2 regions of the Arthrobacter sp. TJ-58 genome follow, and region 1 is predicted to be linked to the other one. Evidence: predicted binding sites of a transcription regulator. Region 1 holds the regulator's gene; the other holds the start of a gene.

Region 1 (7,669 bases):
CGCTCCACGCTGGAAGAAGTCGCGGACGCCGACCTGATCCTGCACGTCGTGGATGCATCCCATCCTGATCCCGAGGGCCAGATCGCTGCGGTGCGCACGGTGCTCACCGACGTCGACGCCCGCAACGTGCCGGAAATCATTGTCCTGAACAAGGCCGATGCCGCCGACCCGTTTGTCCTTGAACGGCTTCGCCAGAAGGAACGCCGCCACGTGGTGGTCTCCGCCCGGACCGGCGAAGGTATCGACGAGCTGCTGCAGGCCATCTCCGAGGGGATTCCCCGTCCGGCCGTGGACCTGACACTGATGGTTCCCTATGACCGCGGAGACGTGGTGTCGCGGCTGCACAGCCCGGACACCGAGATCCTCTCCGTGGAGCACTCCGAAACCGGAACCAGGCTGCACGTCAGGGTCCGCGAAGGCCTCGCTGCTGAACTGGAGCCGTTCGTCACCCATGAGTAAGGACACCACCGGCGAAGTCCTGGAACTGCTGGACACCGCCGTTGCCGGCATGGGCGGCCAAAACCGCCCGGGCCAGCATGAAATGGCCCGCCAGGTTACGCAGGCCATTGACGAAGGCAAGCACCTGCTGGTCCAGGCCGGCACCGGGACCGGCAAATCGCTGGCCTATCTGGTCCCGCTGATCCACCACTCGCTCGAGAGCACCAAGCCCACGCTGGTCTCTACGGCCACGCTGGCCCTGCAGTCCCAGATTGTGGGCCGGGACCTGCCGCGGCTGCTCGAGACGCTCAAGCCCCAGCTGCCGCGGGAAGTGGACGTGGCACTGCTCAAGGGACGCAGCAACTATGTCTGCCTGCACAAGACCGGCGGGGGTTTTCCCGAAGAGGAAGACCCCGCCGGTGCTTTGTTCACCCTCGGGGACGACCACGGAGTGGCTCACCCGTCACCGGCTCCCACCTCGGCCATGGGCCGCGAGGTGGTGCGGCTGCGCGAGTGGGCCGAGGAAACGGACACCGGAGACCGGGATGACCTGGTTCCGGGCGTCAGCGACCGTGCGTGGCGGCAGGTCTCTGTCACCTCCATGGAGTGCCTGGGCGCCCAGCGCTGTCCCGTGGCGGCCGAGTGCTTCAGCGAGCGGGCACGCGCCTCCGCCGCCGTGGCCGACGTCGTCATCACCAACCATGCGATGCTGGCCATCGCTGCCTTTGAGGGTTTGGCTGTGCTGCCGGACTATGACGTGGTGGTCATTGATGAGGCGCATGAACTGCAGGACCGCGTCACCGGAGCCGTTACCGGGCAGCTGTCCGGCACTGTCGTGTCTGCAGCTGTGACGGCTGCGCGCAAGCACACCTCCGCCAGCGTGGAAGAGCTGGCGCAGGCGGAGCGCGCCTTCGAGAAGTCCATGGAGGGTGTGCCGTCGGGGCTGCTGGCCAGCGGGCTGAACGAGGAGCAGGAGCAGGCCGTCAACCGCATCCGTGAAGCGTGCCGCGTGGCCCTCTCCGATTCGAAGCCCGAACCGGGGGAATCCGCCGACGGCGGCCGCCAAACGGCGCGCTCACGGCTGATGGCGGTGCTGGAGGTCTGCGAACGGCTGGTCTCGGCTCCGGCGGCCGGCGAGGTGATCTGGGCCTCCCGGCCCAGTTCGTTCTCGCCGTCGGGCGGGTTCTCGCCCCCGGACGAAACGGCACCGGCCACCTTGAACGTGGCTCCGCTGTCAGTGGCGGGGCGGCTGCGCGAGGGATTGTTCGACGGGCATACCGTAGTCCTGACCTCGGCCACCCTGGCGATCGGCTCCGAGTTCGGCCCGGTGGCCGGTGCCCTGGGCCTGCTGGGCCCCGGTGCGCCGTCCTGGACCGGAACCGACGTCGGCAGTCCCTTCGACTATCCCCGCCAGGGGGTGCTGTACGTGGCGAAGGACCTGCCGAAGCCCGAGCGCGGCACTTCGGAGGCCCAGCTGGACGAGATTGAAGCGTTGCTGAAGGCGTCCAACGGCGGTGCCCTGGGTTTGTTTTCCTCGCGCCGGGCGGCTGAAGACGCTGCGGATGCCATGCGCACCCGGGTGGATTTCCCCATCCTGTGCCAGGGGGAATCTTCCATGTCCTCCCTCGTGAAGCAGTTCTCGGAGGAACCCGACACCTGCCTTTTCGGCACCATGTCACTGTGGCAGGGCGTGGACGTTCCGGGTGCCGCCTGCCGGCTTGTGCTGATCGACCGTATTCCGTTCCCGCGCCCCGATGATCCGCTGATGACCGCCCGCACCCGCGCGGTGGCCAAGGCCGGGGGCAACGGCTTCATGTCCGTGGCGGCCACCCACGCCGCAGTGCGCCTGGCGCAGGGCGCCGGGCGGCTGATCCGTGCTGCGGGGGACCGCGGCGTGGTTGCCGTGTTGGACTCGCGGCTCGCGACGGCCCGCTACGGAGGATTCCTCCGGGCCGCCCTGCCGCCGTTCTGGTCCACTACGGATCGTTCCGTGGTGCTGTCGGTCCTGGGCCGGCTGGCGGAGCAGTCCGCTGCCGAGGAGCTTGCCACAGACAAGCCGGGATCCCGGACGTAAGAGGGCGGAACATCAGGGGAACGCAAATGGCGGCCGGAAGAATCTTCCGGCCGCCATTTGCGTCCCGGCGTTCTGGCCCGGGACGGGGATTCTCGCCCTAGAGCGAGCGCATCACCGAGACAACCTTGCCCATGATGACTGCATGGTCGCCCACGATGGGCTCGTAACGCGTGTTCTGGGGCAGCAGCCAGGTGTGGCCGTTGCGCTGCCGAAAGGTTTTGACGGTGGCCTCGTCATCCAGGAGGGCGGCCACGATGTCGCCGTTTTCCGCTGTCGGCTGGCGGCGGACAACCACCCAGTCACCGTCGCAGATGGCGGCGTCCACCATGGAGTCACCCGAAACCTTCAGCATGAACAGGTCGCCGTGGCCCACCAGCTGGCGCGGCAGCGGCATGATGTCCTCCACAACCTGCTCGGCGAGGATGGGCCCGCCGGCTGCGATACGGCCAACGAGCGGCACCATGGCGGTATCCACTGCCGTGGCCAGCTCCGTAACGGACGCCAGTGCCGGGGCAGGAGCAGGCGCACTTCCGGCGCCTGTGGGGGCATCAGATGCGGCGTCAGCGCCGGCGGCTGCCGACACGGATCCTGCCGCGTTCCCGGCAGCGCCGGTCTGGCCTTCAGCGGAGCCAGTGGCTGCAGTGCCGTCCCGCAGCATCAGCGGAATGAGGATTTCCATGGCGCGGGGACGCTTGGGATCACGGCGGATGTAGCCGAGCTTCTCCAGCTGCATGAGCTGATGGGTGACGCTGGAGAGGCTGGCCAGCCCCACCGTGTCACCAATTTCCCGCATGGTGGGCGGGTACCCGTTGGTGCTGACTGACCGCTGGATCATCTCCAGGACGGTCTTCTGCCGTGGTGTGAGCCCCTTGACACGCGCACGGGTGCCTGCGGCAGCTGGCTTGTTGGTGCTGTCTTCGGAAGCAGTGGTGCGGGCCACGTGGGGTTCCCTTCGGGTCAGCTGGTCCGGGAGGTGCCGGAGCTGGTTTGGTCTATGGCTGGTCGGGTCAATCTGTAACGCTGGAACATCTTTTGAAGCTGGAACATCTGTAGCTGAACATCTGTAGCTGAAACGTCTGTTGCTGGAACACCTGTAACGAGAACCGGATCGCTGGGTCAGCCGTCCCGGCGGTTATGTCAGAGGCAGCTGGTTCAGTGGTCCCAACGAACCATTCCGGGGCCAACGCTCCGGATCCGGTCCGGTTGACACCGGCTGAACCCCTTCCATGTCCTCAACGCTAAGGGAGTGGAGCAGCGTTTTCAAACATTTGTTCGAGCGAGTCTCGACTTTGTTAGTAGATAGGTGCTAGAAATGACTTCACAACAATCGAACACACTTTCGACAAAAGTTCTCCGCTGCGGCGCAGTGATGTCAGATAACTTCCAATCGTTCGAACATCGCTTCGGGTTATTTCCGAAGCTGACGAACCGGAAAGGTGCAGCAATGCCCACTCAAACCTTCAGGCCCATTCAGATCGCCAGACCCAAGCGGGCCAAATCCAACTCAGCGCTCACGCCCAAACTGACCGTTGTATCTGACCAAAAGGGTGTGCCCGGCAAAAGCCTGCTGACGGACCGGACGGAGATGACGCCGTCGGTAACGCCCAGCCAGTCGGTGACGCCTGCTGCCCCGGTCTCCGGGCCTGCCGTGAAATCTCCCCGCCTTTCTCGTTTGCGCATTCCTTCCAAGGCGTCCTCCTTGTGGGCCCGGGCTGCGATGCCGGCTCCCTCCGCGGATTCGTCACCCTCTGGTCTGGTCTCTCCAGTTGCTCTGGCGTCTTTAGCAGCACCGGCTGTTTCAGCTGCACCGGCCATGGGAACTGCAGCAGCTATTGGGGCTGCACCGGCTGCGTCCGTTCTGCCGGAGACTCCGGCCCGCCAGCATGGACTGCATCTCACGCGACGGGGACGGCTGGTGTTTATCGGCCTGCCGATAATGCTTACCGCCGCAGCGGCGCTTACGCTTCTTGCGTTCTTCACGGCTCCTGCCATGGCCTCCAGCGGAGCCCCGGAGGTTACCCGGACCATCCAGGTGAGTGTGGCTGCCGGTGAGTCTCTGTGGGAACTTGCCGAAGAATTCGCTCCGGAACGCGACCCGCGGGATGTGGTTGCAGACATCATGGAACTGAACAACCTTTCCGATGCCAGCATCCCCGTGGGGATCCAGCTGTACATCCCCGTTGAAGGCTGACGCTGTCATAGCGCTGCACAACACGGCGTAACAACGCCGGCCCGTCCGGGCGGCGATTCTTCCCGCTCGACAACAAGTCTTAAGCTGTACAAGTGACTGATCAGCTGGAAAGACTCAACCGACTTCCCCTGCGCGATGACCTTCGCGGCCTGACGCCCTACGGCGCGCCGCAGCTGGACGTGCCCATCCTGTTGAACGTCAACGAAAACACCCATGGACTGCCGGAGTCGGTGCGCAAAGCGATCACGGCCTCCGTGGATCAGGCCGTGTCAGGCCTCAACCGTTACCCGGACCGGGAGTTCACCGAGCTGCGCAAGCGCCTCGCCGCCTACCTGGGCCACGGACTCGGCACCGAGAACATCTGGGCCGGCAACGGCTCCAATGAAGTCCTGCAGCAAATCCTGCAAGCCTTCGGCGGCCCGGGCCGCACTGCCATGAGCTTCCCTCCCACCTATTCCATGTACCCGCTGCTGGCCAGCGGTACCGGCACCCGCTATGTCACGGGCACCCGCAGCGATGACTTTGGGCTCACCGCCGAATCGGCGGCGGAACAGGTCCGGGCGCAGGCGCCGAACATCGTCTTCCTCTGCACACCGAACAACCCCACGGGCACCGCTCTGCCGCTGGATGTGGTGGAAGCCGTGTATGAAGCCGGGGAAGCATCGCAGGCCATTGTGATTGTGGACGAGGCCTACGGAGAGTTCTTCCATGCCGGAACCCCCAGCGCCCTGGAGCTGTTGCCGGGACGGGAGCGGCTCATCGTTTCACGCACCATGAGCAAGGCTTTTGCGCTGGCCGGAGCGCGGGTCGGCTACATGGCGGCCGCCCCCGAGGTTACCGATGCCCTGCGCCTGGTCCGCCTGCCCTATCACCTCTCCGCCATCACGCAGGCCACCGCCAACGCAGCCCTGGACCACGCCGACGCGCTGCTGGCCAACGTTGAAGCCATCAAGGTCCAGCGTGACCGCATTGTCTCCGAGCTGCTGGCCATGGACCTGAAGCCGGCTCCGTCCGACGCGAATTTCGTATTCTTTGGCGGGCTGGAGAACCCGCACGCCGTGTGGGAAGGCCTGCTGGAAGCCGGCGTGCTGGTGCGCGACGTCGGGATCCCCGGACACCTGCGCGTCACCGCCGGGACGGAGACCGAAACCAGCGCCTTCCTGGACCGGCTCCGCGAGCTCCTCGCCGCAGGCATCCGCTAGGCTCCCGCCGCCTGTGTATCAGCGCGGAAGGCTTCCGCGCCAGACACTAAACTGTTAGACGAGACTCCCTTCTTTCAAAGGAAAACCATGACCGTGGAGACCACCACCGGACGCACAGCCCGCCTCGAACGGGTCACCAGTGAGTCGTCAGTGGTAGTGGAGCTGGACCTGGACGGAACCGGCCAGTCCAACATCAGCACTTCCGTGCCGTTCTATGACCACATGCTGACGGCTCTGGCAAAGCACTCCCTGATGGATCTCACGGTCCAGGCCACCGGCGACACCCATATCGACGTCCATCACACAGTGGAGGACATCGCCATCAGCATCGGCGAGGCGCTGAAGACAGCGCTGGGCAACAAGGCCGGCATCCGCCGCTTCGGCGAGGCCACCGTGCCGCTGGACGAGGCGCTGGCCAACGCCGTCGTCGATATTTCCGGCCGGCCCTACCTGGTGCACACGGGTGAACCTGCCGGCCAGGAATACCACCTGATCGGCGGGCACTTCACCGGCTCGCTGACCCGCCACGTGTTCGAGGCCATCACGCTGCACGCCCAAATCTGCCTGCACATGACCGTTCTTGGGGGCCGCGACCCGCACCACATCGTGGAAGCCCAGTTCAAGGCCTTCGCGCGTGCGCTGCGTGCCGCCGTCGAACCTGATCCGCGAGTAGAAGGCATTCCGTCAACCAAGGGAGCCCTGTGAGCAGCCGCAACGTCACCGTTCTTGACTACGGCTCGGGCAATATCCGGTCCGCTGTACGGGCGCTGGAACACGTCGGTGCCAACGTCACCCTCAGCAGCAAGTCCGACGATGTCCTCAACGCCGACGGACTGCTGGTGCCCGGAGTGGGTGCCTTTGCCGCCGTCATGCAGGGCCTCAAGGAAGTGGATGCCCTTCGCCTGATCGGCCGCCGCGTTGCCGGCGGACGACCCGTCATGGGCATCTGCGTGGGACTCCAGGTGCTCTTTGACGAGGGCGTGGAACACGGTGTCCGCACCCCGGGCATGGGGGAGTGGCCCGGAGTCGTGGAGCGGCTGGACGCTGAAGTGGTGCCGCACATGGGCTGGAACACGGTGCAGCCACCCGAAGGATCCAAGCTGTTCGCCGGGATCGAGGACGAGCGGTTCTACTTTGTGCACAGCTACGGCGTGCAGAAATGGGATTTCGACGTCACGCAGCCCGCAATGCGCGCACCGCAGGTCACATGGGCCGAGCACGGCAGCCGTTTTATTGCCGCTGTGGAAAACGGGCCGCTGACCGCCACGCAGTTCCATCCGGAAAAGTCCGGTGACGCCGGAGCGGCGCTGCTGGAAAACTGGCTGAAGACGCTGGGCTAGAGCCATGTGGAGCATTCTTCTGATGGGCTTGGCCGGACTCCTGATCGGCGGAGCCATTTCCTTCCGCCGCCAGGGCATGTCCCGGATTATCACCGTTAGCTTCTGGGTCCTCGCAGGATTATCCCTGCTCGGCGCCTACCTCCTTATCGACAGCAGCGTCTGAGCATTCCGCCGCTGCCGAAACACCACGAAAGCAGAATCATGTCACTTGTTGAAACACCCGTCCTTGAACTCCTGCCCGCCGTGGACGTAGCGGACGGCCAGGCTGTCCGCCTGGTCCAGGGGGAAGCAGGCAGCGAAACCAGCTATGGCGATCCGCTGGATGCCGCCATGGCTTGGCAGAACGACGGGGCCGAATGGGTTCACCTGGTGGACCTGGACGCTGCCTTTGGCCGCGGGTCCAACCTGGCGCTGCTCAAGCGCG
Region 2 (7,669 bases), on a different contig from region 1:
CAGCGGCACTGCGTCAAGGTTGATGGAACCGTCCGCCAGCACATAGTCCGGACCGTTCCCGTCGGGACCGGCCGGATGCGCTCCGGCACGCACCGTGTCCGCTTTGGTGGGATGCAGCCGCCGCACTTCCTTCAGGGCGTAGGCCATGGCACTTTGCATCCGCACGCCCAGCACATCGAGCTTGAGCATGCCCATGGGATCCATGTCGTGCTTGTCGAACTGGGACATGGGAAGCCCCAGACCGGAGGGCTGCACCGGGGTGCGGTCCAGCAGGGAGGTGTCCCCCAGAATCACGCCGCACGGGTGCATGGAGATATGCCGGGGCAGCCGGTCCAGGCGCTCGGTCAGGTCCACCAGCAAATCCAGCTGCCGGTTTCCCTCCACCCGTCCGGCAATGTCCCGCAGCTCCGGTTTTTCCGCGAGCGCCTCACGGAACTTCCGGGCGGAGAAACGCCACAGCTGTTTGGCCACTGCCCCGATGTCTTCTTCGGCCAGGCCCAGGGCCATGCCGGCGTCGCGCACCGCACCGCGGGCACGGTAACCGTTCTGCATGCTCATCAGAGTGACGCGTTCGGCCCCGAAGCGTTCAAAAATACGGTGATAGACGTTGTGCCGTTGTGCACTTTCCACATCTATGTCGATGTCCGGCAGGGTGGAGCGGTCACGGGAGAGGAAGCGCTCAAAGATCAGGTCATGGGCCAGCGGATTGACGTGGCTGATGCCCAGCAGATAGTTCACCAGGGAGGACGCCCCTGATCCGCGGGCCGCCGCACGCACCCCCATGTCGGTGATCATCGCGGAGACTTCCGCCACGGTCAGGAAGTAGGAGGCGAACCCCAGCCGTTCAATGATGCCCAGTTCATGGGACAGCCGGTTGCGCAGGCGCGCCTCACCGCCCGCGTCCAATGCCGGAAACCTGCGGCCGATGCCCGCTTCGCAGCGGCTCACCAGCTCGGCCATGGGTTCGGCGGCAATACCGATCACCGAGGCTTCCGGAACCACCGGCTGCTTCCAGCCCATGTCCCGGACCGGATCCATCCGGCAGGCGTCGGCGAGCGCTTCGGTGTCGCGGAGCATCCGGGAGGCGCCCGCCGCTCCGTAGCCCGCCTCGGTGCTGATCTCCCGGGCCAGTGACTTCATCTGCGCGGCGCTCTTGAGCCACCCCTGCCCGTTGGGCTGCAGGTCGGGCAGCCGTGCCAGGGAGGTCAGCGCCCGGGCGGCATCCAAAACATCGGCGGTGGCGGCGCCGTCGGCATCCACGTAGCGCACCGCATTGGTGAGGATGGCCGGCAGCCGCATTTCATCGGCCAGCCGGAACATGCGTACGGCGTGGGCCAGGCTGAGGTTGGTTCCGGGGGCGCTGAGGTGGGCCACCACCTCCACGGCGAGCGCTTTCCGCGGAAGGACTGCCTGCCAGCGGGCAAAAAGCGTGCGGGCGACGGCGTAGCTGCGGCTGCGCATGGCCTGCCCGACGTCGGACCAGGGGCCCACCAGTACGGTCAGCACCGGTTCATCACCGGGGCCGGATGCAGCCCGCGAGGCCAGCTGCGCCGCCGTCACTCCCACCGGTTTGCTGCCCTTGCGCGCCGCCGACGCCGAGGTGCCGGCGTGGGCGTCGGAGATCAGCCGGCACAGCGCCCGGTAGCCCGCGCCCCTGTTTCCGCCGCGGGCCAGAACCACCACGCGGCCGGTAACGGGCGGGGCACCGCCGGCATCCGGCTCGCCCAGCACTGCAAGGTCCACTCCCACGATTGGATCAATTCCGGCGTCCATACAGGCACGCAGGTGCTTCACCGTTCCGTACAGTCCGTCCCGGTCGGTGCAGGCCAGTGCGCCGGCGCCGTCTGCTGCGGCGGCCTGCGCCATTTCCTCCGGCCAGGACACCCCGTAGTGGGCACTGAAGGCGGTGGCGGCATGCAGATGGGTGAAGCTCATGGCAGGCGGTTCCTAAGCACTTTCCCGCAGGGCGTCATGAATGCGGATCAGCCGCCAGCGGCCGGAACGGATGTCATGGGAGATGTCCAAGGTCCGCAGCGGCGAGCGCGGGGTTCGCCGGGCCTGGACCCGCCAGATCTCAGAGTCCACCAGCCCGGGGCCGCGTCCGCGTTCTGCCCGGGATTCTTCCTCCCACCAGTTCCGGCGCTCGTACCAGCGCACCGGATCCGCTGCCACCTTGTAGGTATGGCCGCTCCAGACGAGCCGGAGGGGCTGGCCCGCGGGCGAGCACACCACCTCTATTGCCTCGCTGAAGACACCCATTTCCGATTCCTTCCCGCCGGCAGGCGTGCACCCGCGGTTACGCCGGCCCCGCGCTTGGACTGATCACCAGAACGGCAATCCATTAGAACGTATGTTCGAACAGAATCCAGTGTACGGCCAGCAGCTGACAATCGGCACCTCCCCCGGGCACCTGTCTTTCTAGACCTCCTCCTTCGCCTCAGTGCGCACTGAAGTGGAGAGCGGAGTCTCCTTGATGAACAGGCACAGCACCAAGCCCGCCGCCACGATGGGCACGCTCAGCAGGAAGATCGGCGGCAGCGCGTGGCCGAAGGCCGCGGCAACAAAATCCTGCACCGGAGCGGGCAACCCGCGCAGCATGGCAGGACTCAGGGAATTGATGTTGCCGCCAAGGGCCGCCCCTGCCCCTGGCGCACCGGTCGGAGCGGAAGAAATTTCGTTGCCCAGCCGGTGGATGAAAATTGAGCCAAACAATGCGATGCCAAAAGAGGCCCCGATCTGCCGGAAATAGTTGGCCGCGGAAATCGCCGCCCCCATCGACCGGCCCGGCACGCTGTTCTGCACAATCAGCACCAGGTTCTGCATCAGCATCCCGATCCCCAGGCCCATCACCAGCATGCCGGCGGCAGTGAAGCTGTACGGCGTCGTATCCGAAATCCGCGACAGCAGCACCAGCCCGGCCATGATCACGGCGCAACCCAGGATCGGATAGATCTTGTACTTCCCGGTCCGGGAGATCAGCTGCCCGGTGCCGATCGAGGTCAGCAGCAGCCCGCCCATCATCGGCAGCATCATCAGCCCCGACTGGGTGGCGGTGGCCCGGTTGACCATCTGCAGGAAGGTTGGCAGGTAGGAAATCGTGGAGAACATGGCTATGCCCACAGAGATGCCCACCAGCACCGGCAGCAGGAAGTTCCGGTTGCGGAATAAATCCAGCGGCATGATCGGCTCCTCAGCCCGTTTCTCCACCCGGACAAACACCGTACCGGCAACCAGTGTCACCACGGCCAAACCGAGGATCTGCGGACTTGACCAGCCGTAGGTGGTGCCGCCCCAGCTGGTCAGCATGATCAGGGCGGCGCTCGCGACAGCCAGGAGCGCGGCGCCGGCGTAGTCCAGCTTGGGGCGGATCCCCTGCGGCTTGGCCAGGTGCAGGGACGTAATGACGACGGCGAGCGCCACTGCCCCGATGGGCAGGTTGATGTAGAACACCCACCGCCAGGACCAGGCGTCCGTGATCCAGCCGCCCAGCAGCGGTCCGCCCACGGAGGCCAGCCCAAAAGCTGCTCCGATCAGGCCCATGTACTTCCCGCGCTCCCGGGGAGAGACGAGGTCCCCGAGGATGGCCTGGGCACCGATCATCAGACCGCCGCCGCCAAGGCCCTGCAGGGCGCGGAAGCCGATCAGCTCCCCCATGTTCTGTGCCAGTCCGGAGAGGACGGACCCCAGCAGGAACACCGCGATGGCAAAGACAAAAATGCTCTTGCGGCCAAAAAGGTCACCGAGCTTCCCGTAAACCGGCAACCCGATGGTGGCTGCCAGAATGTAGGCGGTCACCACCCAGGACAGATGCTCCAGTCCGTTAAGGTCCCCCACAATGGTGGGCAGTGCAGTGGCAACAATGGTTTGGTCCAGGGCGGCCAGCAGCACCGAGAGCACCAGTCCGGTGAAGACCAGCGGCAGGTTTCGTTTCGGCGCTTCCGCCTGGAGGTCCTCCCAGCGGTGTCTGGGCAGTGCGGGCACGGAACGGCGCGGGGCTGCCGCAATGCGCGGGGTAAAAGCTTTGTGGGACATGGGAATTACTTCTCCTCGCTGGAGTGCGTTCTACTCTGTCGCCGCCTCCACTCGGGAGGTTTTGGACAGCGGTTGCTGCACGATGAAGAGCGTGAGAACGAACGCCACAGCCAGGATGGGCACTCCCAGCAGGAAGATGGGCGGCAGTGCCTCACCGAAAGCAGACTTAATGAAGTCCTGCGCGCCGGGCGGCAGGGATTTGATCATTTCGGGACTGATCGAGTTGGCCCCGCCGGACGCAGGGTCTCCTGCTCCGGCGGGCGCCGAGTCCAACCGGTCATTGAGCCGGTGGATGAACAGCGAACCAAACACGGCAATACCCAGCGAGGCGCCAAGCTGCCGGAAATAGTTGGCTGTCGACACCCCGGTACCCATGTCATTGGGCGGGACGCTGTTCTGCACGATCAACACCACGTTCTGCAGCAGCGCCCCAATGCCCAGTCCCAGCACGAGCATGCCAAGGGCAGTGAATGAATACGGGGTCGTACTGGAAATCCGCGATAGCAGGATCAGCCCAAGAATCATGACTGCCGAGCCCAGGATGGGATAGATCTTGTATTTGCCGGTGCGGGAGATCAGCTGGCCGGTTCCTATGGAGCTGATCAGCATGCCGGCCACCATGGGCAGCATCATCAGCCCGGACATGGTGGGAGACGCCCCGTTGACAATCTGCAGGAAGGTGGGCAGATAGCCGATGGAGCCGAACATTGCCAGTCCTACGGCCAGGCCCACCAACGTGCAGATCAGGAAATTCCGGATGGAAAACAACCGCAGCGGCAGCAGCGGTTCCTTTGCCCGCAGTTCCACGGGGATGAACACCGCAATGGCTGCGACTGCCACGGCAGCCAGCGTCAGGATGGTCGGAGATGTCCAGGCGTAGTTGTTGCCGCCCCAGCTTGTCAGCAGCACCAGGGCGGCGGTGCCGATGGCGAGCAGTCCGGCCCCGGCATAGTCCAGCCGGACACCCGTTGCGCTGTTCCGAGGCAGGTGGAGGGCTCCGATGATGAGAGCCAGGGCAATGATGCCGATGGGCAGGTTGATGTAGAACACCCACCGCCAGGACCATGTATCCGTGAGGTACCCGCCGAGCAGCGGGCCGCCGACCGAGGCGATGCCGTAGGCAGCTCCGATCAGGCCCATGTATTTACCGCGGTCCCGGGCGGAAACTATGTCACCGATGATGGCCTGCGCGCCGATCATGAGCCCGCCGCCGCCAACCCCCTGGATGGCCCGATAGGTGATCAGTTCGGCCATGCTGTGCGACTGACCGGAGAGTGCGGAACCGGCAAGGAACACCACAATGGCGAAGATAAAGAAATTCTTGCGTCCAAACAGGTCACCGAGCTTGCCGTACATGGGCAGCCCGATGGTGGAGGTCAGCAGATATGCGGTGATCACCCAGGACAGGTGATCCAGCCCGTGCAGGTCCCCCACGATGGTGGGCAGGGCGGTGGAAACGATGGTCTGGTCCAGGGCTGCAACGAGCACCGAGAGTATGAGGCCGGTGAAAATGACGGCGACGCGCCGGTTGGAATGTTCCGGTGCCGGCTGCCGGCCCGAGGGGAGGTCCGGAGCGGAGGCAACCGTTGCCGCTGCACCCGGCTGCACCGGAGCCGCACTGGATCGGGCCGCCAGCGACACGGTGTTGACAGGGGCACCCATGGCCCCTGCCATGGCGGCTGCAGGATGGGTTGCATGTGTTCCTCGGGCGGTGAACTTGGCGGCCATTGACGCTCCTTGGGAGCTCGTCTTGAATAGTGCCGGACCAGACAGCACTTTCCATTCGACGCCCCGCCCGCGGCCGAGTCAACGGCCCGCGGTCACCTCCGGGCTGCCCAACAGGTTCTGCTCAGGCAGGGAAGCTCCTCCTGCCCGCCGTCTGCGGGCCTCCGGCATTGTTCCCCGGGTGAGACGGGCACAAACTGGGCACTAAACGCGGACCGACTCTGATGTCGAAGCCGCACGGGATCCACGACGTCTCTCGGGGTGGGCCATGAACCAGACAATCAGTGTCATTTTTCGCGCCATACCGCTGTTGATGGGAGCTGTCTGCCTGTCGTACGGCCTCTACATCCTGGCCGGGCCGGACGATGCCAATCATTTTGTGGCCGGACACGTCAACGTTGGGCTGACCGCCATCTGTTATGCCCTGTTCACTACGGCGGCCACCATCATCAGGCAGCTCATCAGCCGCTACGGGCGCGTGTGGGGGATCATCCTGCCGCTCTCCGGCTACGCGGCTGCTGCAGCCGCCATCATCTGGGGCATCGTCCTGGCCAACCGGGACAACACCGCGGAGAACCTCACGGCAGGTTTCGTTGTGATCGGCGTCGGCCTCGTCGCCGCGTGTGTCAGCACCGTCGCGGCCGCGTCCACAAAATTCACGCTGATCCAGTCAGCCCAGCTGCTCGAGCCCCTGGGCGGCCCGCCGGAAGGTGCCCACTCCCGCACCGCCGGGCTCATGCTGGTCGCAGTTCCGGTGATGGCCGCCGTCGTCGGCTTCTCCCTCGCGGCCGGGCTGTTGATGCGTTCAGACACTCCCGGATTCATTGCCGGCCATGTCATGACCGGCCTGTCGGTGATCTGCACGGCCCTGATCGCTCTGGTCGCGAGCATCGTTCGCCAGATACGCAACGCATTCAGCGACAGCGAGCGTTTCGCCTGGGCGTGGCTCGTCGCTGCCGCGGGCACCGTCAACCTGGTGCTGGGACTATTCGTGCTGTTCAGCTCAGACGAGTCCTATCGGCTAGCCCCCGGATGTGTGCTGATCGGCCTCGGACTGATCTGCTTCAGCATCCTGTCGAAAGTGCTGTTGCTCGCCCTCGTGTGGCGCCGGACGTTTGCCCTGGCCAACCGCATCCCGCTCATGCCCATCGGAACAGCGCTCACTTGTCTGTTCTTCGCCGCGTTCCTCTTTGAAGCCGCAGGCACGGAGCCGGCGTTCTTCGTCGGCGCTCACGTGCTGGTTGGACTCGGGGCCATCTGCTTTACGCTCTTTTCAATCGTGTCGATCCTCGAAGAGGGAACGTCGTAGCTACGCGAATTCCATTCCGTCCGCAGGACGCGGAGACGTCAGCCAGTACCGGGACCCATCGGTGCTGCGGGCTACGATTCCTTCATCCACCAGATAGCGCCGAACGGCTGCCGGGTCCGTGGAATAGCTGCCGAGGCGGCCGGTAATCTCGCGCTCGGTCAGCACCGGCACCTCTCCGGCAGGTGCCGGGACCGTTTCAAAAACGTGCCCGGCTACGTAGTGGAGCAGTTCCAGGCGGTCGGCGGAGCGCCGGGGGTAGGCCGAGATTTTCCCGTTGACCAGGAACCTCTGTGCCGACGTATCCGGCGGCTGCTTACCGCTGGCCAGCAGGCGGGCAAAAACACCGCTGACCGGCTGGACATCGCATACCCCCGAGGAGACCAGTCCGGCCTTTTGCAGGGCAGCCAGCGATTTGCGTTCCTTGGGCTCCATGTTCTGCCCGTCCAGGGGCGTTCCGCGCTCCGCCGCCGTGATGATGCGGGCGTAGAGCCGCAGCCTGCGCTCATCTGCGAGCGCAGCAGCGACGGCCCGCCACTGCTCCGATGCCGCTTGTTCCGATGCCGCTTGTTCCGGCGCAGTCATATCAGGTGCCGGCTGCTCCTG

The links. Region 1 encodes LexA, which represses DNA repair genes until DNA is damaged. Its sites were predicted from a motif close to TCGAACANNTGTTCGA; they were not measured.
Region 2: AC4D2W_RS04650 (DUF6504 family protein) is a predicted target of LexA. The motif match lies at 2,343-2,358, and genes of this name have one in related genera.

What each region holds. Positions count from the first base shown of each region.
Region 1 covers NZ_JBZCNM010000003.1:646,903-654,571, forward strand. The annotation lists gene hflX (GTPase HflX) at 1-459, shown strand, start outside; gene AC4D2W_RS13300 (ATP-dependent DNA helicase) at 452-2,512, shown strand; gene lexA (transcriptional repressor LexA) at 2,610-3,347, opposite strand; gene AC4D2W_RS13310 (LysM peptidoglycan-binding domain-containing protein) at 4,326-4,703, shown strand; gene AC4D2W_RS13315 (histidinol-phosphate transaminase) at 4,796-5,905, shown strand; gene hisB (imidazoleglycerol-phosphate dehydratase HisB) at 5,993-6,610, shown strand; gene hisH (imidazole glycerol phosphate synthase subunit HisH) at 6,607-7,245, shown strand; gene AC4D2W_RS13330 (hypothetical protein) at 7,250-7,408, shown strand; gene priA (bifunctional 1-(5-phosphoribosyl)-5-((5-phosphoribosylamino)methylideneamino)imidazole-4-carboxamide isomerase/phosphoribosylanthranilate isomerase PriA) at 7,447-7,669, shown strand, end outside.
Region 2 covers NZ_JBZCNM010000001.1:1,020,569-1,028,237, forward strand. The annotation lists gene AC4D2W_RS04645 (DNA polymerase III subunit alpha) at 1-1,935, opposite strand, end outside; gene AC4D2W_RS04650 (DUF6504 family protein) at 1,948-2,259, opposite strand; gene AC4D2W_RS04655 (MDR family MFS transporter) at 2,419-4,032, opposite strand; gene AC4D2W_RS04660 (MDR family MFS transporter) at 4,063-5,760, opposite strand; gene AC4D2W_RS04665 (DUF2776 family protein) at 6,026-7,066, shown strand; gene AC4D2W_RS04670 (DUF2087 domain-containing protein) at 7,067-7,669, opposite strand, start outside.